DNA from 2 places in the Cupriavidus sp. IK-TO18 genome. Region 2 is predicted to be linked to the other one. Evidence: predicted binding sites of a transcription regulator. Region 2 holds the regulator's gene; the other holds the start of a gene.
What was found. The regulator FliA, encoded in region 2, starts transcription of late flagellar genes. The targets are predictions, from matches to a motif close to CTAAAGTTTNNNNNNNNNNNGCCGNTA.
Positions count from the first base shown of each region.

Region 1: the regulator FliA is predicted to act here: its motif matches at 2,039-2,065, upstream of IPF36_RS21945 (FliC/FljB family flagellin).

Region 1 covers NZ_JADGMP010000029.1:305,181-317,312, reverse strand. The annotation lists gene fliD (flagellar filament capping protein FliD) at 1-123, opposite strand, end outside; gene IPF36_RS21950 (flagellar protein FlaG) at 185-559, opposite strand; gene IPF36_RS21945 (FliC/FljB family flagellin) at 702-1,940, opposite strand; gene IPF36_RS21940 (RNA chaperone Hfq) at 2,165-2,482, opposite strand; gene IPF36_RS21935 (hypothetical protein) at 3,564-3,755, shown strand; gene IPF36_RS21930 (oxygenase MpaB family protein) at 3,783-4,676, opposite strand; gene IPF36_RS21925 (hypothetical protein) at 5,003-5,290, opposite strand; gene IPF36_RS21920 (BON domain-containing protein) at 5,587-6,030, shown strand; gene IPF36_RS21915 (Ku protein) at 6,120-7,205, opposite strand; gene IPF36_RS21910 (response regulator) at 7,415-9,508, opposite strand; gene IPF36_RS21905 (hypothetical protein) at 9,805-10,221, opposite strand; gene ligD (DNA ligase D) at 10,340-12,132, opposite strand, start outside.
Region 2 covers NZ_JADGMP010000012.1:297,077-309,208, reverse strand. The annotation lists gene flhB (flagellar biosynthesis protein FlhB) at 215-1,357, shown strand; gene flhA (flagellar biosynthesis protein FlhA) at 1,354-3,435, shown strand; gene flhF (flagellar biosynthesis protein FlhF) at 3,459-5,798, shown strand; gene IPF36_RS11425 (flagellar synthesis regulator MotR) at 5,810-6,604, shown strand; gene IPF36_RS11420 (RNA polymerase sigma factor FliA) at 6,707-7,423, shown strand; gene IPF36_RS11415 (flagellar protein FlhE) at 7,423-7,860, shown strand; gene IPF36_RS11410 (flagellar protein FlgN) at 7,957-8,415, opposite strand; gene flgM (flagellar biosynthesis anti-sigma factor FlgM) at 8,423-8,731, opposite strand; gene flgA (flagellar basal body P-ring formation chaperone FlgA) at 8,904-9,713, opposite strand; gene flgB (flagellar basal body rod protein FlgB) at 9,944-10,351, shown strand; gene flgC (flagellar basal body rod protein FlgC) at 10,386-10,793, shown strand; gene flgD (flagellar hook assembly protein FlgD) at 10,832-11,503, shown strand; gene flgE (flagellar hook protein FlgE) at 11,570-12,132, shown strand, end outside.

The DNA of each region.
Region 1 (12,132 bases), on a different contig from region 2:
CTGGTAACTCCTGGCCTGGTTGTTGATGGCGGTGAGCGGCGCTTGCTCAGCCGTCTTGAGCTGGTCCAGCAGGGAGCTCAGGTCCAGGTTGGAGCCGATGCCGATGGAGGAGATCGTTGCCATGCGTGTCGTGCCTTTCTTCAACTTTGTTCGTTTCCGCGGCGATGGTGGGGTATTCCGTGCCTCAGGCCTTCTGGGTGACGAGCAACCCCTGCAACTTGTTCATGGCCCGGGCGATGCGCAGCACCTCTTCGGTGGGCATCTGGCGGATCAGGTCACCTGTTTCCTTGTCGATCACCTTGGTGATGATGCGGTTCGTGTCTTCATCGATCTCGAAACGCAGGCCGATCGAGGTGGTCTCCAACACGTCGGCAAGTTCGCCGAGCGCTGCCAGTGCTTCCGCGGAGTCGGCGCTATCGTTGCTCATCCTTGCCGCCTCGCTTAGCGCTTGGGGTGCTACGGTTGGTTTCGGGGTGCGCTGCGCCGCAGTGTCATTGGTGGAGAGCATTTCGGGCGGCAGGCCGACTTTGCCAGGGTTCAAGATCAAGAATGGCGGCATGATCTGTTCCTTACACGGCGGGAGAATTCGGGGTTAGGTTGAAACGCTTGGCTCGCAGCGGTCTGCCAGCGAAGCGCTCCAGCTGATCGGGAAAAAAGGCTGGGCCTCGCGGCCCAGCCTTTGATGCCTTGCGCGGATGCGATCAACGCAGCAGCGAGAGCACGCCTTGCGTGGTCTGGTTGGCTTGCGCCAGCACAGAGGTACCTGCTTGCTGCAGAATCTGCGCACGGGTCATGTTGGACACTTCCGTGGCGTAGTCAGCGTCTTGAATACGCGAGCGCGAGGCCGACAGGTTGGTTACTGCAGTGCCCAGATTGGCGATCACCGAGTCAAAGCGGTTTTGCACGGCACCAAGGGAACTGCGCAGATCGTCGACCTTCTTCAGCGCCGCGTCGATCGCCTCCAGCGGGCTCGCGGTCGTACCGGTCTGCAGGCTAGCAACTGAAACTTTCGACGTGTCAACGGTGAAGGCGGCCGTGCCTGCAGTCGTCGTGGTATCGGCCGATTGCGGATCCAAGGCGATATAGCGGTACATTGCAGTGCCGTCGACTGCGCCGGTGAAGCCTTGGTTGATCAGCGAGGTGGTTTCGCCGGCGCCGTTAGGAGTGATCGCAACCTCGGCATACAGATTACCGTTCTTATCCGCCACGGCGTTGCCGGTGAAGACTGCGCCGCCAGCTGCCAAGCCGAGCTTGGACGACAAGTCGTCCGTGTTCGCTTCTGCGACAGTAGTGGTCGTAACGGCAGTAGTCGAGCCGTAGAGGGCTTGCAGCTGAGCGGCCGTGGGAGCATCGCCAGCTGCCGAGCCGGTTGCGCCATCGAAGGCGAAAGTAGCGGTGGCGGCCGGACCGGCTACGTTGAAGCCTTGCATCCCCAGAGTTTTCGAACTGATTTCGGCCAAATCGATGGTGATCGTCTCGCCGTCGTTAGCGCCAACTTGGATGGTAAGGGGCTTGGCGCTGGAGGACAGCACCTTCACGCCGTTGAAGTCGGTCTGTTGCGAAGTCCGGTCGATTTCCGACAGGCGCTGCGAGATTTCGTCCTGGATCGACTTCAGGTCCGAAGCCGAGTTCGAGCCGTTGGCGGCCTGCACGCTCAGTTCGCGGATACGCTGCAGGTTGTTGTTGACTTCGGTCAGCGCGCCTTCGGTCGTTTGCGCCAGCGAGATGCCGTCGTTGGCGTTGCGCTGTGCCTGGGTCAGGCCCTTGATGTTCGCAGTGAACCGGTTCGCAATCGCCTGACCAGCTGCATCGTCCTTGGCGCTGTTGATGCGCAGGCCCGACGACAGGCGCTGGATCGCCGTGTTCAGCGACGATTGCGAAGCGTTCATGTTGTTCTGAGTCATCAGAGACAACGAATTGGTGTTAATGACTTGCGCCATTTACGACTCCTATTTGCAAAGTTTTTTGGCATTCCGGCTGCTAGCCGTAACGTTGGCTGCCTGCTTTGCAGGGCGTAGAGTGCCTCCGTTGCAAGGGTTATCGACCGCCCCAGGCAAAGGTTTAGAGTGATCTCTGCAAGTAGTTTGGGGGGGGCGCCGGGGGGCGCCCGGGCGTGCGTCGGCCTGCCAAAAGGCCGCAGGAGTGTGGTGTTGCGATGGCTGCTTCAGCGCCGCTTGCGCGTCCGCGGTATATAGATAGGCACGAATTCCGCCGCAATCGCCGGATCGATACCGACCACCGGCGTGTCCAGCGGTGTCACCAAACAAATCGCCTGCTTGTAGACAATGGTGGGCTGCGGATCGTCCAGCCGCCGGCCGAGCAGCACCATATAGTTGTCCGTCGCCAGCACGATCCCCTGCAGGCGCGTGCCGTTGGACAAATAGACGACCACCGGCGCGCGGTTGGCCGACTGGGCGGCGAGGTGCTGGTACTGCAGTTCCTTTCGGGTGGAGCGCTTGGGCCGGATTTCCTTCTTCTTCACAACGACTCCGGAAGAGCCCGCAAGGGTTCTGGCGGCTGATGACGGTCCGTTGGCCGGCGACCGGGTGGGCGGCGCGGCCAGGGCGGCAGGGGAAAGGTCCGCTCTCGGAACCGGCCTCGGGTCGGGACGTCGGCGCCGCGACGCCTGCGGGCCTCTTGTGTGGGCCGCGGGGTGTCGGGCACATGCCGGCGAGGGGCGCTGCCAGAAGAGAGGGGGAGTACTTCAGTGCCGAGAGTAACAAAGTTTTACAAGCGTCGACGGGCAGAGTGCTTCGCCAGGCCTAGAGTGTTAGCTCTACAAAATTTGTTGCGCTCGGAGCCGTGGTATTGTACCGGTTTTGTGCGACTGCACAATGATCTTCGCCTGCCGTGTCCACCAGCCCTGACGCGGTCGGGCACGCAGTGAAAAACTGAAGGAAAGTCAAAATTCGTCCTGAAGTAATATCAGGACCCAAATTGCTAAAAGTGCGCCAATTGCCCCATAACAGGGATTCCCCTGATAGAAACGGGATTTACACCTGATGTAAGCGAGCTTATATTCTTGGCGAGAGCTTGGTTTCAAGCTCTTGCAGTCCTGGAAAGCCTACGAGCACCCCGCGCGTGGGCTTCTTTTTTTGGTGCCTACGTCGTTTGAGTCGCGCTCTGTGGCGCTGTGGCCGGGAATAAACCGACCGTTCGGGATGTCCAGCGTGATTAAAAGCCACCTTCCGGACAGGCAATTCACCGAACTGCGGGTGTTTTTGCCTCTAATTCTCATTTCCCTTCAAGAATTGTGCGCTGACCGCCGATAGCGCGCCACCGCTGCCATATGCCCTAGCGCGCCGGGGCACGGCAAGCACCGGCGGCGGGAAGCGCCTACCATAGCCGCTCTCCTTGACTCCGCAACAAGAGCAGGACCGGTCACCGCGCCGCCTCGATGCGCGGCTTTCCGCGATCCTGCCGTCCGCAGGTGCACATGACCGCCTCCTCCCCGCCGCCCTTGCAAGCGGCCGCCCGTTGGGCCTTCCGCTTCCTCGGGCGGCACTGCTTCCAAGTCCGCCAGCCAGCGCAACACCGGCGCTCCCGTGCCGCCGGTGCCGGTCATGCAGGTGATCTTCGGGCTGATGCTGGCGATCCCGTTCGGCGCGTTTGCGGCGGACCGGCTGATGTCGTGGAGCGGGCGCGACAAGCCGCTGCGGATGGCCGGCGCGCTGGTGGCGCCGCTGCTGGTGGCGCGGCTGCCGGAGACAGTGCTGCGCGGCAGCGTCGGCAGCGCGGCAGCGGCTGCGGAGTGAATATTCCGAAGGCCGCGCCGGGATGTCCTAGCCCGCGGCCCCGCCCACATTGCCGCCGCGCGCCACGCGCCGCCGTGCCCGTGCGGCCAGCCCCGCGCCCAGTGCCCAGCGCAGCGCCGGCGCAAGCACGCGCATGCCGGCCCGCGTGGCCGAGCGCCGCAGCGACGGTCCGTCGAGGTCGAGCTGCTGCCGCGCCCACGGCGGCAGCAAGGCAATGCCGGCATCGGCCATGATCCGCACCGCCGGTTGCAGCAGCGGGTTGGCCACCGGCATCCTGCGCACCAGCCGCACCACTTCACGGGTGCGCTCGCTGGCCTGCAGCTGGGGCCGCATCGCTTCCAGGTAGGCCGCCACCGCCGCGCGCGAGCGCGGCACGTCGGCTGCGCCGAGCAGCAGCGCAACGCGCGCGACCTCGTCGTAATAGCGGTCCTGCTCGGCTTCGCCCAGCGGCCCGACATAGCGCAGGTAGCCCGCCATGAAGCTCGACACCTCGGCCACATGCACCCATGTCAGCAGCGCCGGATCGGTCGCCGCATAAGGCCGTCCGTCCGGCGCCACGCCGGTGACGCCGGCATGGATGCGCCGTACGCGCCCGATCAGCGCCATGGCATCGTCGCGGCTGCCGTAAGTGGTGCCGGCAATAAACTGGGCGGTGCGGCCGAGCCGGCCCTGCATGTCGGTGCGAAAGCTGGAGTGGTCCCACACGCCGGCCAGCGCCAGCGGATGCAGCGTCTGCAGCAGCAGCGCGCTGACGCCGCCGGCCAGCATTGCCGGGAAGTCTGCGTGCACGCGCCAGCAGACCGCGTCGGGGCCGAACAGCCCGGGGTCGCCGGGCGGGTTGTCATAGTCGAGCGTGAGGCCGGAATTGCTGCGCGTCAGCGCGCGTACCTGCGCGCCGGCGTGCGCACGCACCCTGGCCACCGGTCCAGGCGCGCTGCGTTCGCGCCGGGCGTCGCGGGAGACCGCGGAATCAGCGGAATGGGCGGGATCGGTGTGGCTGGACAAGACCGTGTGGCAAGCAAGAAGACGTCACGGCCAGCATACACGGTAAGCCGCGGACGCGTGCGACGGGGTGCCGCGGCAATTTGGAAAGGAGAGCGGCAACCTCAGCAAAAAGGGCCGGATCTCCCGTTCGGGAGACCCGGCCGATCAAGTTCCGGCGTATGCCCCTGCGGCCGCACCGCATGTTGCTGCCGCACATACCCGGATAGCTGCCTCTATGTCAGCGGCAAGCCTGACTGCTGAGGTTACTGTTGGCGTTGTCCGCCCTGGCCGCCTTGACCGCCCTGTTGGCCGCCCTGACCGCCTTGCTGACCACTGCGTTGACCGCTCTGCTGGCCCGGTTGCGAGCTGCCGCGATCCTGCTGTTGCTGTTGGCCTTGGCCACGATCTTGATTACCCATTTGACCGCCGCCCTGTTGTTGTCCCATGCCGCCTGATTGCTGGCTGCCGCGTTGGCCAGATTGCTGTTCTTGTTGCTTTTGATCTTGCTTTTGGCCCGACTGCGATTGACCCGGCTGTTGCTGCTGTCCCATTGCTAGTCTCCTTGACGCGGCGGACTGCCGCATTCCCGGTTTTGCAATCGCCATGCCAAGCGGAAGCATGCCGGCAGCGGGCTTGCCGTGGCGGGCGGCGCCGCATGCTGCACCCGGCGCGGCTGCCCGCTTTTACAACAGGTGGACCGATTTACACACCCCTGTCGCCGCGGCTCCCGCGTGGCGTTGGGAGAACACTTGGTATGGACTTTGCGGACTGACAACGTGCCAGCAGTCCCGCGTGCCAGGCAGCGAACGCGGCGGAGGCGCTGGGAACCTGTACAGGAGACACAGCCATGCGAATTACCCGATTTTCCGCGCGCGGCATCAGGCTGGCTTGCGTGGCCGCAGCGTTGGCGGCGGCTGCCGGCGCCGCGCAGGCGCTGGACAAAAGTGGCCTGATATTCATCGCGGCCGACAACGCGCCGGCGGCACCGGTCAACTCCGCGCCAGGCATGCCGGGCCGGGCCGACCCGGATCGTGGCGCGAGCGCCGACATGAGCGCCGACAAGGCCAAGCAGGCGGTCGAGGATGGCGCCATCACCACCAAGATCAAGACCAAGCTGCTGACCGCCAAGGATCTCAAGTCGACCGGCATCCACGTGAAGACGAAGAATGGCACGGTTGAAGTGGGCGGCACAGTGCCAAGCCAGCAACAGCATAACCTGGCACTGGACACGATCCGCAGTGTCGAAGGCGTGACGTCGGTGAACGATAACCTCAAGGTCACTTCGCGCTGACCGCTGAAGCGCAATGCCGGGCACGCCAGTGCCCGCCGTCCGCCGATGTGCGAAACACAACGCACCATCTCCGGTTTTCCGGATTCCAGCTAGGCGGCTTTGCGGCGTGTCGTGCCCGTGCTCTTGCGAGCCGTGGCATGAGACTTGGCATGCGACTTGGTGTGCGACTGGGCCGGCGCATGCTTGGCCGCGGTCGTGCGCTTGGCCGTCGTCCGCTTTGCGGGTGATTTCGTCGCCGCTGCATGGCGCGCGGGCGTCTTGCGGCGGCTGCGGCTTGCGCGGGCGCGGTCGTCATCGGCTTCGGCTTCCTTCGCCGCTTGCGATTCCTCCGCCGGCTTCGCGCGGCGCCGGCCCTTGCCGTCGTCGCCCTTGCCGCGCTCGCCCAGGCTCTTGCGCAGCAGCGCCACCATGTCGATGACCTTGGCGCTGCGCCGTGGCGCTTCTTCGTCCTCGGTGGGCTGGGTCAGCTGGTGCGTCTTGCCGGATTCGATCTTGGCGTCGATGCGCGCCATCATGTCGTCGCGATAGGTGTCGCGATACTGTTCTGGCTTCCAGTCTTCGGTCATGTCCTCGACCAGCTTGGTTGCCATCTCGATCTCGCGCGCATGGGCGCCGCTGCCCTTGGTGCTCGACGCCTTCGGCAGGCGCAGCTCCGAGATCGGCAGCACTTCGTCGGCGAAGCGCATGGTGTTGAGTACCAGCGCGTTGTCGTGGACCAGCACTGCCGCCAGGTGCTGGCGATTGCGCAGCACCACAAGCGCCAGCGCGGCGCGGCCGGTGCGCCGCATCGTCGCATGCAGCAGCGCGTAGCCGCGGTCGCCGCGCTTGTCCGGCTCGAGGTAGTAGGGGGTGTCGAAGAAATAGGGCGGAATGCTCTGCGCCTCGACAAAGCTGACGATGTCGACCGTCTGCGTGGCTTCGACATTGGCCTGGCGGAAATCCTCGTCGTTCAGCAGCACGTACTCGTCCTTGGCGTACTGGTAGCCCTTGACGATGTGCTCCTTGTCGACCGGCTTGCCGGTGCTCTTGTTGATGCGCTGGTAGCCCACCGGGGCCATGTCGCGCACGTCTAGCAGGTCGAGGTCGAGTGTCTGGCTGCGCGACGCTGGCCGCAGGACGACCGGGATATTGACGAGGCCAAAGGTAATGGCGCCTTTCCAGATGATGCGGGACACTTGACGGCTCCTTTATCGCATTGATCGCGCGCGCGTTGCGGCGGCGGTGGCGGCTGGTCGCCCGGTGGCGGGTCGGAGACGGGTTCGGGAGGCCCCGGCGGCGGCTCGGGCGGCGGGACTTCCGGCTCTCGCGGGGGAATGTCGGGGTCGGGCGTGGTATGCACGTAGGCTCCTTGTCAGGGTTGATGGCGGACCGGCATGGCCGTTGGCTAAACGCGGTCCTTGAGCGTATCGAGCAGGTGCGTCAGCGCGTCCAGGTCGGCCGGCTTTACCAGGTGCTGGTCGAAGCCCGCTTCCATCGCGCGCCGGCGGTCCTCGGGCTGGCCGAAGCCGGTCAATGCGACCAGCGTGGCGCCGCGCATCTCGGGCAGCGCGCGCAGCCGGCGCGCGGTCTCGAAGCCGTCCATGGCCGGCATGCCGAGATCCAGCAGCACCACTTCCGGGCGCGCGGCGGTGGCGAGCGCGACAGCCGTGGGCCCGTCCGGCGCCGTCACCACGGTGTGGCCCATGGTCTGGAGCGTCATGGTCATGGCTTCGAGGGCGTCGGCGTTGTCGTCCACCACCATGATCCGCCGCGACACGCCGCTGTGCGCCGCGGACTTGCCGGTGCCGGGGTGCCACTTGTGCCACGGCTCGACCGGCAGCGTGACGCTGAAGGTGCTGCCCTGGCCAGGGCCGGGGCTGTCGGCGCGGATCGTGCCGCCATGCAGCAAGACCAGCTTCTGCACCAGCGTCAGGCCGATGCCGGGCCCGTCGTGCGGGAAGGCGTTGGCCGGCGCCGTGCCGTCGTTGATGTTGCGGTTGCCGACGCTGCTGTCGATGCTGCTGCCTTTGCCGGCGTTGCCATCGGCGGGATCGTGCGGGGCCAGCGGGTCGAACAACAGCCGCTGCAGCGCCTCGGACAGTCCGGTGCCGTTGTCGCGCACGCGCACCGTGACATGGCCGCCGGCGGAACCGCTGGCCGCATTCTCGTCGAGCGTGGCGTCGACCGTGATCTGGCCGCCCGCGGGCGTGTAGGCGGCGGCATTGTGCAGCAGGTTGCTGAAGATCTGCGTCAGCCGCACCAGGTCGCCGCGCACCGGCAGCGGCTGCTCGGGCAGCGACAGGCGCAGCGTGTGGCCGTAGACGTCGATCTCCGGCCGCACCGCTTCGACCGCGGTACTGAGCGCGGCGCGCAGCTCTACCAGGTCCTGGCGCAGCGTGATGCGGCCCTGGTTGAAGCGCGAGATATCGAGCAGCTCGTCGACCAGCCGGGTCAGGTGGTGCAGCTGGCGGCCGATGATGTCGCGCGCGCGGAACATGTCCTCGCGCGAAGGCGACAGCTGCTGCAGCATGTCGGCAGCGCTGCGCAGCGGCGCGAGCGGGTTGCGCAACTCGTGGGCGAGCATGGCCAGGAACTGGTCCTTGCGCCGCTCCTCGTCGCGCAGCGTGCGTCCGGCGCGGTTCTGCAGCGTCACGTCCTGGCAGATGCCGGCAATGCGCAGCGGCCGGGCATGGCCGGTATCGCAGGCATCGCCGCCATCGCCGGCATGGCCGGCATCGGCGCGCGCGGCCGCCTGACCGGCGCCGTGCACGGGGAAGGCGCGCGCGCGGATCTCGCGCAGCTGGCCGTCGGGCCGCGTCATCTGGAATTCGATATCCATGCGGCCGTCGGACAGCATGCTGGCGAGAGCGGCCTCGACGCGTGGTCGGTCGGCCGGGACCAGGCGGTCCAGGCAGCGGCGCGGGTTCTCCATCACCTCTGCGGCCGAATGGCCCCACAGCGCCTCGAACGAAGGGCTGACGAACAGCAGGCGCCGGGCGGCGGGATCAAGGATCCAGACCACGTCGGCCAGCGACTCCGCCAGCTGGCGGAACAGGTCCTCGTTGTCGTGCAGGGCCTGCGTGGTGCGGTGGTAGGCATCTTCCGCCCCGCGCAGCCGCAGCAGCGCCTGGATGCTCGACAGGACTTCCTCGGGCTCGGCAGGCTCGACCAGGTAGCCGTCGGCGCCGCAGTTCAGCGCCTCGACCCGCTGGCGCGCCTGGGCCACGCCGGGCGAGGTCAGCAGCACCAGGGTGCGGGCGATCTCCGGGTCGTCCTTGATCAGCCGGCACACCTCCAGCCCACTGATATCGGGCAGGCGCGACGACAGCAGCACCAGCGCCGGCGCATGCTGGCGCACCAGCGCCAGCGCCGACTGGCCGGTGGCCGCCTCGATCACGGAAAACTCGCCGCGATGCAGGATGCGGCTCTTGACGTAGCGCGGTCCCTCGCGGTCCTCGACGTTGAGGATCAACGGAGCGCGGTTGGCTTGCGGGCGCATGGCGTCACGCTGACGCGCGCTTTCGCGCGCGTCCGCAGGCGACCACCGGCGCGCAGGCGCGCGGCCGGTGCGGCCGGTTTCGGAGCAGGTAAAAGCGTGCCGGCTCCGTGTCCTCGTGTGCAAATCCTGCAAGGCTGGGCGGCATGCCGGTTGTAATAACTACATGCGTGCAGAAGTGATCCATTGCGTTCCCCCTTTGTGGCGGCTTATCCACGGGCCCTCGACGAGGCCGTTCCGCTTCGCAGTGGCAAGAGGCATGCCGGGGCCATGCGCCGGCGGCAGGACGCGACGTGCCTTTAGCGGCGCGCGGCCTCGCCGCTATGCGCTTCGGCACTTGGCGAGGTGCCGCCGTGCGGGCCGGTCGAGCCAGGGGCTTCGGCCGCCTTTTGCGGGATCTTGCCGGGCTCGGTGGCGCCCCCTGCGGCAGCGCCCTTGCCAAAACGCGCTGCCAGCTTGTCCTGCACGCGAGTCAGGGCTTCGGCCTGCTGCTTGGCCGTTTCCGCTTCCTTGGCCTTCTTGGCTTCGGCCGCCTGCTGCTGCTCGGGCGTGGGTGCCGGCAAGCGCGCCTGCACCGGCGCGGCGGCGAACGACAGCATCGCGCATGAAATCAGCAGACGGCGCAGCGCGCGCCGGTTGTGCGGCGCGCGGGTGCCGGAGCCAGCGCTGCCGCCGCCGACGGCGCGGATCGTACCGGGAATGCTGAGGTGGGTCATTGCGCTCTCTCCGTAGGTTGCGGCCTGGGCTCACGCCGGGTGTCCCGCCGTTTGTCCCGCCGTTTGTCCTTATGGAAAGCGGGGCAAGAAATGTGCCGCAGGTGTGCGGCGAGGTGGTTCAGCCGGCCCGCCCCAGCCGCGCCGCGGCACGGGTGATGGCCTGCCGCACGCCGGCATAGCCGGCCCACGGATCGTCGGCCTGCAAGGCCTCCAGCCGCGGGCCCACGTTGGCGACGGTCCATTGCGCCGCGCTCTCCAGCGTCCCGAGCTCTTCCCATGAGACCGGGATCGATACGCCCAGCCCTGGCCGCGCGCGTGCCGAGAACGCCGCGACGGTGGTCGCGCCGACACCATTGCGCAGGTAATCAATGAAAATCTTCCCTACGCGATTGCGCGCACCGCTCTTGGCGACGAAGCGCTGCGGGATGGTGGCGGCGACATGGCGCACTACGTCTTGCGCGAAGTCCTTGACCTCGTCCCAGCCGGCGCGCGGCGCGACCGGCACCACCACGTGCAGGCCTTTGCCGCCGCTGGTCTTCAGGAAGCTGGCCAGGCCAAGCTCGTCGAGCAGTGCCTTCATCAGCGCGGCGGCCTCCTGCATCTGGTCCCAGGGCACGCCTTCGCCGGGGTCCAGGTCGAAGATGATGCGATTGGGCCGGTCGAGGCTGCGCTTGCTGGCATTCCAGGTGTGGAACTCGACCACGTTAAGCTGGGCCGCCGAGACCAGCGCCTCGGCCGACACGATCTCCAGCAGCGCGGGATGCCCCGGCCACAGCGACGGGTCCAGGATGTTGATGCCATCGACGCGCAGCGTGTCGCCATGGCGCTGGAAGAACTGTTCGCCGCCCACGCCGGCAGGGGCGCGCACCATCGCGATCGGGCGGCCGCGCAGGTGCGGCAGCATCAGCGGCGCGGCCTGCTCGTAGTAGCGCACCAGGTCGCCCTTGGTCAGGCCGGAGGCGGTGTCGATCACGCGTTCGGCATGGCTGATCCTGACCTTGCCACCCAGCGCGGCAGGCTGCTTGCCGTGGGAGCCGGTTCTTTCCGCGGTTTTTGCCGGAGCCTTCTCGGCTGTCTTCGATGCAGTCCTGGCTGCGCGCTTTGCGGGGGCCTTCTCTGGCGCCGTCTTTGCCGCCGTCTTTGCTGCTTTCGCTGCGGCCTTGGTCCCCTTGCCGGCCGGTGCCGCCGGCATCTCGACCGACACCGCGCCGGCGGGCTTGTCGGTGCGCAGCCCGTGGAACACGGCATGGCGCACGCGGCCTTCGCGGGTCCAGCTGCCGAACGACACCTCGGCCACCAGCTTCGGCCGCACCCAGTGTCCCTTCACGCCCGCCGGCACGGTCGCGAACGGCGACGTATCGGCGCGCAGCGCGTCGAGCTGCGCGCGCAGTTCGCCGAGCGTGCGCGTGTCGAAGCCGGTGCCGACGTTGCCGGCATAGCGCAGCCGTCCGCCGCTGTCGTGCACGCCCAGCAGCAGCGAGCCGATGCCGGTGCGGCTGCCGCTGGGATCGGTAAAGCCCGCCACCACGAATTCCTGGCGCAGGGTGCATTTGAGCTTGATCCAGGTGTTGCTGCGCGTGCTGACATAGCTGGAATCGGCGCGCTTGCCGATCACGCCTTCGAGCTTCATGCGGCAGGCGGCGTCGAGCATTTCGTCGGGGGCGGCCTCGAAGTCCTCGCTGAACTGCAGCCGCGGCGCGGTGTTGCCGGCAAAGATATGCCGCAGCAGCGCGCGGCGCTCGGCCAGCGGCACCTTGCGCAGGTCATGGCCGGCATAGAAGGGCAGGTCGAACACGAAGTACTGGATGGCCTCGACGCGCGCGGTATCGAAGGCGTTCTGCAAGGCCTGGAAGTCGGTCTCGCCATGCTTGCCGAGCACCACGATCTCGCCGTCGAGCCAGCCGTCGGGCA
Region 2 (12,132 bases):
CACGACGGGCGGTGGCTTGTTTCAAGGCACTCGCCGGTCGACGGCCACTCCAGATTTCCCTAAAGTCTCCCAACCCCCCGCCGTTAATCCCCCAAGTCCCCCGATTTCCCAAACAACACCCAAATCCCCCGCCTTTTCCCATGAATGGGAAGCCCCCCACGCTTCGATAATCCGTGCTGACGAATAGCGGCCTGCCGCTTCGCACGGAGCGTGGATGTCCGAAGAAAGCGATCTCGAGAAAACCGAACCCGCCTCACCCCGGCGCCTGGAAAAGGCGCGCGAGGAGGGGCAGGTGGTGCGTTCGCGCGAGCTGGCCACGTTCATCATGCTGATCGCCGGCGTCCTCGGCCTGTGGACGCTGGGCGGCCACATGGGCCGCAGCCTCAACCAGGTCATGCAGGGCGCGCTGCGCTTCGAGCGGGAAACCGCCTTTGATACCTCGCGCATGCTGTCGCGCTTCGTGCTGATGGTGTGGGACAGCCTGCTCGCCTTCCTGCCGCTGCTGCTGCTGTTCGGCGTTGCCGCACTGGCCGCGCCGCTGATGCTGGGCGGCTGGGTGTTCTCGGCCAAGTCGTTCGCGCCGCAGTTCTCGCGCATGTCGCCGATGGCCGGATTGGGCCGCCTGTTCTCCGCGCATTCCCTGGTGGAGTTGCTCAAGGCGGTGGCCAAGTCGCTGCTGGTCGGCGCGGTCGGCGCCTGGGTGCTGTGGCAGCGCCTGCCTGAGGCGATCGCGCTGATGAACGCACCGGTCCAGGAAGCGCTGCTGCACATGGTCGACCTGGTGCTGTACTGCTGCCTGGTGGTGTCGCTGTCGCTGCTGGTGGTGGCGGCCATCGACGTGCCCTGGCAGTACTGGGAGTTCTTCAAGAAGCTGCGCATGACCAAGGAAGAGGTCAAGCAGGAATTCAAGGAGAGCGAGGGCGATCCGCATATCAAGAACCGCATCCGCCAGCAGCAGCGCGCCATGGCCCGCCGCCGCATGATGACCGAGGTGCCCAAGGCCGACGTGGTGGTGACCAACCCCACGCACTTCGCCGTGGCGCTGCGCTATGAAGAGGGCCGCATGGGCGCGCCGCGCGTGGTGGCCAAGGGCACCGGCGAAGTCGCCGCGCGCATCCGCGCGCTGGCCGCCGAGCACCGCGTGCCGCTGATGTCGGCGCCGCCGCTGGCGCGCGCGCTGCACCGCCACGTGGAGCTGGGCCACGAGATTCCCGCCGGACTCTATACCGCCGTGGCCGAAGTGCTGGCCTGGGTCTACCAACTGAAGCACTGGCACTACTCGCAGGGCCCGCAGCCGCAGGCGCCGTCGGACCTGCTGGTGCCTGATGAACTCGCCGTACCGGAAAGCCGCGAATGAATGCTCTGAGCTCATTGCTGAACCTGCCTGGCCTGCGCTCGGCCGGCCAGATGAAGGCCTTCACTGGGCCGCTGCTGATCATCATGATCCTGGGGATGATGATCCTGCCGCTGCCGGCCTTCGTGCTGGATCTGCTGTTCACCTTCAATATCGCGCTGGCGATCATGGTGCTGCTGGTCAGCATGTACACGCAGAAGCCGCTGGACTTTGCCGCGTTCCCCGCGGTGCTGCTGTTTACCACGCTGCTGCGCCTGTCGCTGAATGTCGCCTCCACCCGCGTGGTGCTGCTCGAAGGCCATACCGGCCCGGACGCCGCCGGCAAAGTGGTGGAAGCGTTCGGCCACTTCCTGGTGGGCGGCAACTTCGCGGTCGGCATCGTGGTGTTCGCAATCCTGGTTGTGATCAACTTCATGGTCATCACCAAGGGCGCGGGCCGGATTGCCGAGGTGGGCGCGCGCTTCATGCTGGACTCGATGCCCGGCAAGCAGATGTCGATCGATGCCGACCTCAACGCCGGCCTGATCGACGAAGCGGCGGCCAAGAAGCGCCGCGCCGAAGTGGCGCAGGAATCCGACTTCTACGGCGCCATGGACGGTGCCAGCAAGTTCGTGCGCGGTGACGCCGTGGCGGGCCTGATCATCATGTTCATCAACGTCGCCGCGGGCATGGTGGTGGGCATGGTGCAGCACGACCTGGACTTCGGCACCGCAGTGCACAACTACACGCTGCTGACCATCGGCGACGGCCTGGTCGCGCAGATCCCGGCGCTGGTGATCTCCACCGCGGCCGGCGTGATCGTGTCGCGCGTGGCCAATGAGCAGGATGTCGGCGAACAGCTGACCGGGCAGCTGTTCTCCAACCCGCGCGTGTTGTACCTGACCGCCGGCATCATGGGGCTGATGGGCATCATCCCGGGCATGCCGCATTTCGCCTTCCTGCTGCTGTCCGGCGCGCTGGTCTGGATGGGCCGCTACCTGTCGCGCAAGGCGGCGACGCAGCAGCAGGTCAGGCAGCGCGAGGAACGCGCGCCCGCTGTCGCGCAGGAGTCGACCGAAGCCAGCTGGGACGACGTCTCGCTGGTCGACCCGCTTGGCATGGAAGTGGGCTATCGCCTGATCACGCTGGTCGACCGCGCGCAGGACGGCGAACTGCTCGGCCGCATCAAGAGCATCCGCAAGAAGGTGGCGCAGGAAATCGGCTTCCTGGTGCCGGTGGTGCATATCCGCGACAACCTGGAACTCAAGCCCAACGCCTACCGCATCACGCTCAAGGGCGTCGAGATCGGCCGCGGCGAAGCCATGCCGGGGCAATGGATGGCGATCAACCCGGGCCAGGTCAGCGGCACGCTGCCGGGCGCGGCCACGCGCGATCCCGCCTTCGGCCTGCCGGCGGTATGGATCGACGCGGGCATCAAGGAGCAGGCGCAGTCCTACGGCTACACCGTGGTCGATGCCAGCACCGTGGTCGCCACGCACCTGAATCACCTGATCCACATGCATGCGGCCGAGCTGCTCGGCCGCCAGGAAGTGCAGGCGCTGCTGGACCGCATCGCCAGGGACGCGCCCAAGCTGACCGAAGACCTGGTGCCCAAGACCATCTCGCTGACGGCGCTGCAGAAGATCCTGCAGAACCTGCTCGACGAAGGCGTGGCGATCCGCGACATGCGCACCATCCTCGACGTGGTGGCCGAGCATGCGCCCAAGATCAGCGATCCGAACGAACTGACCGCGATGGTGCGCGTGGCCATGGGCCGCGCCATCACGCAGCAGCTGTTCCCCAACAACGCCGACCTGCAGGTGATCGGCCTCGACGCCGGCCTCGAGCGGGTGCTGTCGCAGGCGCTGACCAACGGCGGCGGCATCGAGCCAGGCCTGGCCGATGCGCTGCTGCAGCAGACCCAGGGCGCGGTCACGCGCCAGGAGCAGATGGGGCTGGACCCGGTGCTGCTGGTGCCGTCGCAGCTGCGCCCGCTGATGGCGCGCTTCCTGCGCCGCACGCTGCCGCAGCTGCGGGTGCTGTCGCATGCCGAAGTGCCTGACAACCGCAATATCCGCATCACCGCCATGATCGGCGCGTGAGCGATCACCCGACAGAGCCAACGATGAGCGTAGCTAAATTTGTCGCCGCCAACGGCCGTGAAGCCATGCGCCAGGTGCGCGAAGCCATGGGCCCCGATGCCGTGGTGCTGTCCAACCGTACCGTAGAGGGCGGTGTCGAGATCGTCGCGATGCGCGATGCCGACCTGGGCAGCGTATCGGCCAGCGCGCAGGCCTATGTGCCGCCCGCGCCGGCGGCGGAGCCTGCAGCCATTGGCGACCTGCGCGGCGAGCTGCAGTCGATGCGCGCGATGCTGGAGCGCCAGCTTGCCGGCATCGGCAATGCGCCCACCGCGGCGGGCCACGGCGTTGCCGCCAGCGACCCGCTGCGCGAATCGCTGTTCGAATGGATGGTGGGGGCCGGCTTCTCCGGCCAGCTGGCGCGCACGCTGCTGGCACGCCTGCCGCTGGGCTACGACCGTCCGGCCGCGATGACCTGGATCCGCAAGGAGCTGGCCAGCAAGGTGCCGGTGCTGGGCGACGAAGACCAGCTGTTCGCACAGGGCGGCGTGCTGGCGCTGATCGGGCCCACCGGCGTGGGCAAGACCACCACCACCGCCAAGCTGGCGGCGCGGTTCGTGCTGCGCCACGGCGCCGACAAGCTGGCGTTGCTGACCACCGACAGCTTCCGTATCGGCGCGCATGAACAGCTGCGCATCTATGGCGACATCCTCGGCGTGCCGGTGCATGCGGTGAAGGACGCCGCCGACCTGCGCTTCGCGCTGGCGGCAATGAAGGACAAGCACCTGGTCATCATCGACACCGTCGGCATGAGCCAGCGCGACCGCAGCCTGTCGGAGCAGATCGCCATGCTCGCCGGCGTGCCCGCGCCGGTGCAGCGCGTGCTGCTGCTCAACGGCGCCAGCCACGGCGACACGCTCAATGAAGTCGTGCATGCCTACCGACACGACGCCGCGCCCGACGATGGCGGCATCGACGGCTGCATCATCAGCAAGCTGGATGAAGCTACCCACCTGGGCTCGGTGCTCGATGTGGTGATCCGCCATCGGCTGCCGGTGTTCTACGCCTCGACCGGCCAGCGCGTGCCCGAGCACCTGGAGCTGGCCAGCAGCGCCGCGCTGGTCGAACGCGCTTTCCTGACACCGCGCCGCGGCTCGGTCTTTAACGATGCCGACGTCGCGCGCCGCCGCCACGCGGCAGCGGACGATCAGTCCGGGAAGGGCGGGAAGGGCGGCGCCGAAGACGTGCTGCGCTCGCTCACCGACAGCGCCGATGCGCTGGGCCAGTGTGTCGCGGAACTCAACGGCGCGGGCCTGGGCTTCGACCTGGCGCGCTCGCTGTGGCAGCAGCGCACCGCGGGCGATACCGCGCTGCGCGCGATGGCGCAGCAGGTGCGCGAAGCGGTCTGCCGCGACGTCAACCGTGCCTGCGACCAGTACGTGCTGGCGCTGGCGGCCACGCTGCCGGTCAGCGTGCCCGGCCGCCGCACGCCGCAGCCGCTGCAGCACACGCTGTGGCTGGGCGACCGCGACGGCACGCCGCTGGCCGCCACCGTCACCGCCGCTGGCCGCGCCGGCCAGCCGCTGGGCGAGGCCGACGCCGAGGCCGCCAACCTGCGCGCCGCCATGAGCGCTGCGCGCAGGGTGGTCAACGTGGTCGACGCGATGCCGTCCGCCGCCACGCTGGCGCGCTGGCAGCAGGCCGGCGAACGCTGGATCGCGGGCGCGCGCAAGACCGTGCGCGTGGTGGGCGCAGGCGCCGCCTGGAAGCTCGATGCACTCGCCGATACGCTGACCTTCCACGCCATCGGCGACGCCATCGTGCGCGAGCGCGACGCGGTGCGCTGGCTGGCCACCGCCGACGTGCGCGTGCCCGACAGCCCCGCGCGTGGCAAGGGCGCTCCCGAAGGCGGCATCGATGCCTGCCTGGTGGTGGTGCGCCTGGTCGACCGCGCCAGCGGCGAGCTGCTCGATACCCGTTATCTGCTGTGCGACCCGGCGCTGGCGCCGGATGCAGCACAGGTGGCGCACTGGGCGCCATGGTCGGATACGGCCGAAACGCGCCTGCGCACGCTGCGCCATGCCATCGACCACTTCGCGCAGGATGCCGAAGCCGGCCACGCCGCCAGTGCCGCGCTCGCGGCGCTGCAGCTTGGCCTGTCGGTGCTGTGCCTCGAACACGCGCCAACCGCGACCGCGCCGGCGTTCCTGGCACGCCTGGCCGGGCGCACCGTGCGAGCCGGCACGGCGGTGCCGGGCACCGTGCTCAATGAAGGCATGGGCCGCATGCTGGCGCTGCTCGACGTGCTGGAGAATTACTCCGGCCGCGCCGCGGCGGCACCCGCTGTCGCGGAAGCGGCCGATGTCATGGGAGCCCTGCAGTGAGCACGCTCGCCATGGACCAGGCGGAAAGCCTGCGGCGCATGCTGGCGCCGCGCACCACGCGCCGCATCGCCGTGGTCGCCAGCGAACGCGGTGCCGGCGCCACCACGGTGGCGCTGGGCCTTTCGCACGCGCTTGCGATGCAGGGCGAGCGCGTACTGCTGCTCGACGAAGACCCGGCCACGGCGCGCGCGACCAGGCTCGCCGGCGCGACCCCGGCCGGCACGCTCGCCGACGTGCAGGAAGGACGCCTGCCGCTGGAAGCCGCGGCGGGCGTCGGCACCGGCGGCGCGGTATCGGTGCTGCCGGCCGGCCGCCAACGCGCGGGGCTCGACGTGCCCGCCGCGGCGCTGTCGGCCTTTCGCAGCGTGCTGGTCGATGCCACCGCCGATGCCGACGGCGCGCTGTCGCCCTTTGCCGGCGGCGCGCACAACGTGGTGATCGTGATGCGCCCGGAGCTGGCGTCGATCACCGCCGCCTATGCCTGCATCAAGCGCCTGCATCACCTGTATGCCTGGCGCCGCTTCTACCTGGTGGTCAACATGGCCGCCACCGAAGCCGCCGTGCAGGCGATCCTGCGCAACCTGGCGCGTACCGCCAGCCAGTACCTCGGCGTGGAAGTGCTGCGCGCCGGCTGGCTGCCGGCCGACCCGCTGGTGGCGCGCGGCGTGCAGCTTGGCCGCTGCGTGGTCGAGGCCTTCCCGGCAGCACCCGCGACCAGCGCGCTGCGACGCACCGCCGGCAGCATCGGCGGCTGGCCGCTGCGCGCCGAGGCGCCGGCCCCTGCCGCGACGCCGGTGCCGGCGTGAGCGCCACCCGAGCCATGCCTTACCAACGAACCAGACCCTGAGCCAGCCGGCGCGCCGCGTGGCGTGCCCGTCCAGCAATCCAGCATTCACGAGAATTGCACCATGTATACGATCCAGGGAAAGCTCGACCAGGCCGATGTGGTCAAGGCGCACGCACAGCTGGTGCGTCGCATCGCCTTGCAGCTGGCCGCCAAGCTGCCTGCCAGCGTGCAGATCGACGACCTGATCCAGGCCGGCATGATCGGCCTGCTCGACGCCGCCAAGCGCTATGAAGACACCCACGGCGCGCGCTTCGAGACCTACGCCAGCCAGCGCATCCGCGGCGCCATGCTCGACGAGGTGCGCGCTAACGACTGGCAGTCGCGCAGCCTGCGCCAGTTCACGCGGCGCATCGAACGCACCCAGCGCTCGCTCGAGCAGAAGCTCGGACGCACGCCGCTCGATTCCGAGGTGGCCGAGGCGATGGAGATGCCGCTGGGCGAATACCAGGTCCTGCTCAACGAGGTCTATGGCTGCCAGCTGCTGCATTACGAGGATTTCGAGCGCTCCGGGGAAGAGGATTTCCTCGACCGCCATCTTGGCGGCAGCGACGACGGCAATCCGCTGACGGTGCTGATGGAAAGCGGCATGCGCCAAGCGCTGATCCGCGCCATCGACCGGCTGCCCGAGCGCGAGAAGCTGGTGCTGTCGCTGTGCTATGACCAGGAGCTGAACCTGCGGGAGATCGGGGCGGTGCTGGATGTGACCGAGTCGCGCGTGTGCCAGATCCGGGGGCAGGCGATTACGCGGTTGCGGAACCAGTTGCGTGGGTTGTTGTGATGGGTGTTGGTGGCCTGCTTGCCCGCGGCGCCGGCGTCGTGCTGCTCGCTGCGTCGGCTTGTGCCTGGGCGGCGATCGAAGGTGGGACACGGCATGCGTGGACCGGGTCGGTCAATGGGCCGGCGTTGCATGGGCGGGGGCAGCGGGCGGTGTCGGCGCCGATTCAGCCTGTGGGGGTGTTGCCGCAGGCTGAAGGGGTGATTACGACGGTGCGGTGGCGTTACAGCTTTGCGCAGACGCCGCCGGCCGAGTTGCAGGCATATTTGTGCAATGCGCAGCGGTGTGTGATGTTGCCCCAGGCCGAGGGGCTAACGTCCGCGTTCTCCGGCGATGATGCTACCAAGGGGTTTGTGTTTGCGTTTCGGGTGCCGGGGCAGGGGAGTCTGGTGCCGGTTTTGCAGGGGCGGAGTAATGAGGTGGTTGTGGGCTTTCGGTAGGCATCTGTTCTAGGTGCCTGGCTGGCCACCAGATGGGGACCTATCCGCAAGGCACGCAACAAAAAGCCGATGCCGGTCCGCAACGCAAAACCCAAATCAGCCTGCCGCCAGGCTCACCCCCCCAACCCCGGTCGCCGCCTTCCCATCCTTCCCATACAACCCGGCATCCCCGCCACTATGCTGCCGCAGCGCCTGAATCGCCTGCTGCGTGAAATCGAGATGTGCCTTGATGACCGCGCCATTCAGCGCATTGCCATCCCGCGTCACCCGCGCAGCAAAGATCAGCTTGCGCCAGGCCTCCGCCACGCCGGCATCGAGCCGGCCAAGCAATTGCCCGTCCGCGCCAGCACGCAGGCCCAGCGCCTGCATCTGCGCTTCCCGCGCCCGGACCTGCCGCGACAGCCCCTGACCCACTTCCACCTTGCGCGTCAGCAACTCGCTGAGCGCAGTGAAATCCCCGCGCTTGATGGCATCTCGCTCTTGCGCAAGAAGTTGCCCGAAAGCTTCAACACCTTCGGTTTCACGCTGCAGGGACTGGATCAGGCTTTGGCTCATGATTTGGCTATTGAGGGTCGGCCTGGCCTAGCTCGCGCAAGCTGGCGAGCAGGCCATCGGCAATCTTGCCCGGGTCGATCTTGATCCGGCCTTCGGCGATGGCCTGGCGGATTTCTTCGACCTTGGCGGTATCGATATCGTCGTCGGTTTCCTGCGCCAGGCGGCTGCTGATCTCGCGCACCTGTGCGGCCAGCGGACTGACGCTCAGCCCGGAGGACGGCGGGGCGGCGCTGGCCGGTGCGGCCTGGGGCCGGGCGGCGGCGTCGCCTGCGGGCGCGTCGGCGGGCCGGGACGAGGTGGAATGGTTGATCTTCACGGGCGTTCCTTGCTGGTTTCCTATGGCATTACGGCCGTGGCGGGGAAATCTTTAGGGAACGTGCCCCAGGGGTGCGTCCCATATCGCCCGCAAGGCTGGACCGGCGGCATTTTCGCATGCCGCGGTGCCATCGGAATCCGGCTGCCAGCCACGATCGGCAGACTCGAAGTGCTTATTGCAGCACGACGGTATCACCGCTGCGCACCAACCCGTTGACCACCTGGCCGTTGCGCAGGCGGACCTGCACGGTATTGCCGGTGGCGGCGTCGGCCAGCACCTTGCCCTCGCTGGAGATCTGGAACGCCTCACCCTCGACCGACACCGTGACGGTCTGTCCCTGGCGCACCGCGATGGCCTTGCGCAGCAGGTCGCTGCGCATGGGCGAGCCGGCGGCGATGCGGTTGGCGGCGACGGCGCCGGCGAGCTGGGCCGGGTCGGTGATGACCGCGCGCGGCAAGGTGGCAAGGTCGCCCTGGCGCACTTCGATATCGGCCTGGCTGACCGGTTCGCCCGGACCCAGGGCGCGCGACGCGACGTAATAGTCGGTCAGCACCGATACGCGCGCCTGCATATAGCGCACCCACGGCCGCTCGCCGCCACAGCGCACGCCGACCGAGACCCGCCCCCACGGCGAGGCGCCGGCGGGCAGAAATGGGTCGGGCGATGCGCACTCCGGCGCGCGGCCGCCCGACGGCGGAGCCACCTGCACGCTGACCTTGCCGGGCAGGCCGGCGGTCTGCTGCAGCAGGAAGCGCTCCACGGCAGCGCGTGCGGGATCCTCGGTGAAGGGGCTTGCAGCGGCCGCGTGCTGGCCGGCCGCCGGTGCCTGCATGGCGACCGGAGTGACCTGCGCCGGCGCAGCGCCGGCGGCCCCGGCAAGGCACAGCAGGCCTGCCGCCAGCAGGGTCTGCGCCTTGCGCGGGCCGTTGCGGCGGGAATAGCGGCCGAGGGTGCGTCGGAGGGAGCGGCGATTGGGGTTCATCTGGTCTTCCCGGCAAGGACGGCGGGGCCTGCGCTGGCATGCCCGGCGCGCTGCCCCGTGACCGGCGGCGCGCCCCGTCTACATCAGTCATCGGGTTCCGATTGTAGGCAGCGCCTCGCGCGAGGGCGTGCCGAAATGCAAGGATTTCCCGTCCTTATTCATCCGATTGGCGCCACCGGCCCCCGCCTAAGATGGCACCCCTGAAGAAGGTCGTCCAGGGAGATGCCAGCATGATCGACAGACTCGACGCGTCGCTACGCTTCCAGCAGGAAGCGCTGAGCCTGCGCAACCAGCGGCAATCGGTGATTGCCTCCAACATCGCGCACGCCGATACCCCGGGCTACAAGGCCCGCGACTTCGATTTCGCCAGCACGCTGGCGCAGTCCGTGGAACGCGGCCATCGCAACGAAGGCATGTCGCTGTCGACCACCCAGGTCCGCCACCTGCCCGCGCAGGCGCCGACCCGCGAGGCGTTCGATCTGGCCTACCGCATTCCGCTGCAGTCCAGCGTCGACGGCAACACCGTTGAAATGGATGCCGAGCGCGTGGCCTTCGCCGACAACGCGGTGCATTTCGAGTCGGGCCTGACGGTGATGAACTCGAAGATCAAGACCATGCTGGCGGCGATCCAGCAATAAGCGAGCAACAGATCCAGCAGCAAGGAGGGAGCGCATGCCGGCAATGAACATCTTCGACGTCGCGGGCTCGGCCATGGCGGCGCAGTCGCAGCGCATGAACGTGACCGCGTCCAACCTGGCCAACGCCGACAGCGTGGTCAGCCCGGACGGGCAGGCCTACCGTGCCAAGCAGGTCGTGTTCGGCATGGCGCCCACGCCCGGCCAGAGCGACGTCGGCGGGGTACAGGTGGCCGGCATCAGCGAAGACCCTTCGCCGCCGCGCATGGTCCACAACCCCACGCATCCGATGGCGAACGCGCAGGGCTACGTGGTCATGCCCAACGTCAACCCGGTGGAAGAGATGGTCAACATGATCTCGGCCTCGCGCTCGTACCAGGCCAATGTCGAGGTGCTCAACTCCGCCAAGAACATGATGCTCAAGACGCTGACGATCGGCCAGTAACGGCCCTCGACGAGCTAAGGAAAGAGGAACCGCGCGACATGACAACCACTTCTTCGGTCAACAGCAACAGCAGTACCACCAACATCAACGATGCTCTGAAGAACAGCAGCGCCAGCGCCGCCGACCTGCAGAACAACTTCCTGAAGATGCTGGTGACCCAGCTCAACAACCAGGACCCGCTCAAGCCGCTGGACAACTCGCAGCTGACCTCGCAGCTGGCGCAGATCTCCACCGTCAGCGGCATGCAGACCATGAATGCGACCCTGTCGCAGCTGCTGAACCAGGTCAGCGCCAGCCGCGCGATGGACTCCGCCGCGCTGATCGGCCGCACGGTGATGGTGCCGGGCAAGCAGGTGTCGGTCGAAGGCGGTGTGCCCTCCAGGTTCGGCGTCGACCTGCCGTCCACGGCGGACGCCGTCACGGTCGACGTGCTCGACGACAAGGGCAACGTGGTGCGCACCATCGACATGAAGGGCCAGACCTCGGGCGTGCACGACGTGGCGTGGGACGGGAAGAACGATGCCGGTGTCGCGGTCGCGGACGGCGAATACACCTTCCGCGTCAACGCCACAGCCAACGGCACCTCGGTGCAGCCGGTGGCGCTGGTCTACGGCAAGGTACAGAGCATCAGCGGTGACGCGTCCGGCGTGCTGGTCAACCTGGCCGACGGCCAGGCAGCGAACGTCGACGAGGTGCGGCGCATTCTCTAATCGCAGGCGCTGGCGCATGCTGCGCGCACCGGCATCAACGACAGCCAAGTCAAAAGGAAGATATCCATGGGTTTCGGTCAAGGGGTAAGCGGCATCAACGCCGCGGCAGCCAATCTGGATGTAATCGGCAACAACATTGCCAATGCCAACACGGTCGGCTACAAGCAATCGAGCACGCAGTTCGCCGATGTCTACGCCGGCAGCAAGATCGGCCTGGGCACCACGGTGAACTCGGTGGTCCAGTCGTTCAAGCAGGGCAATATCGAGGCCTCCGGGCGATCGCTGGATGTGGCCATCACCAATGGCAGCGGCTTCTACCGGCTGGTCGGGACGGATGGATCGGTGCATTTCTCGCGCAATGGGCAGTTCCTGCGCACGGATGACGGCCGCATCGTCAACGCGCAGGGCCTGCAGCTGACCGGCTATCCGGCAGCCGCGGCCGGCGGCGGCGCCACGCCGCAGCCGCTGGTGGTATCCAATGCGCAGATGCCGCCCCAGGAAACCACCGACATCACGGCGCAGTACAACCTCGATTCGCGCAGCACCGTGCCGACGACCGCGTTCGCCAGCACGCCCGGCAACCTGCCTGACTCGTCGATGTACAACTACAGCACCAGCATGACGGTGTA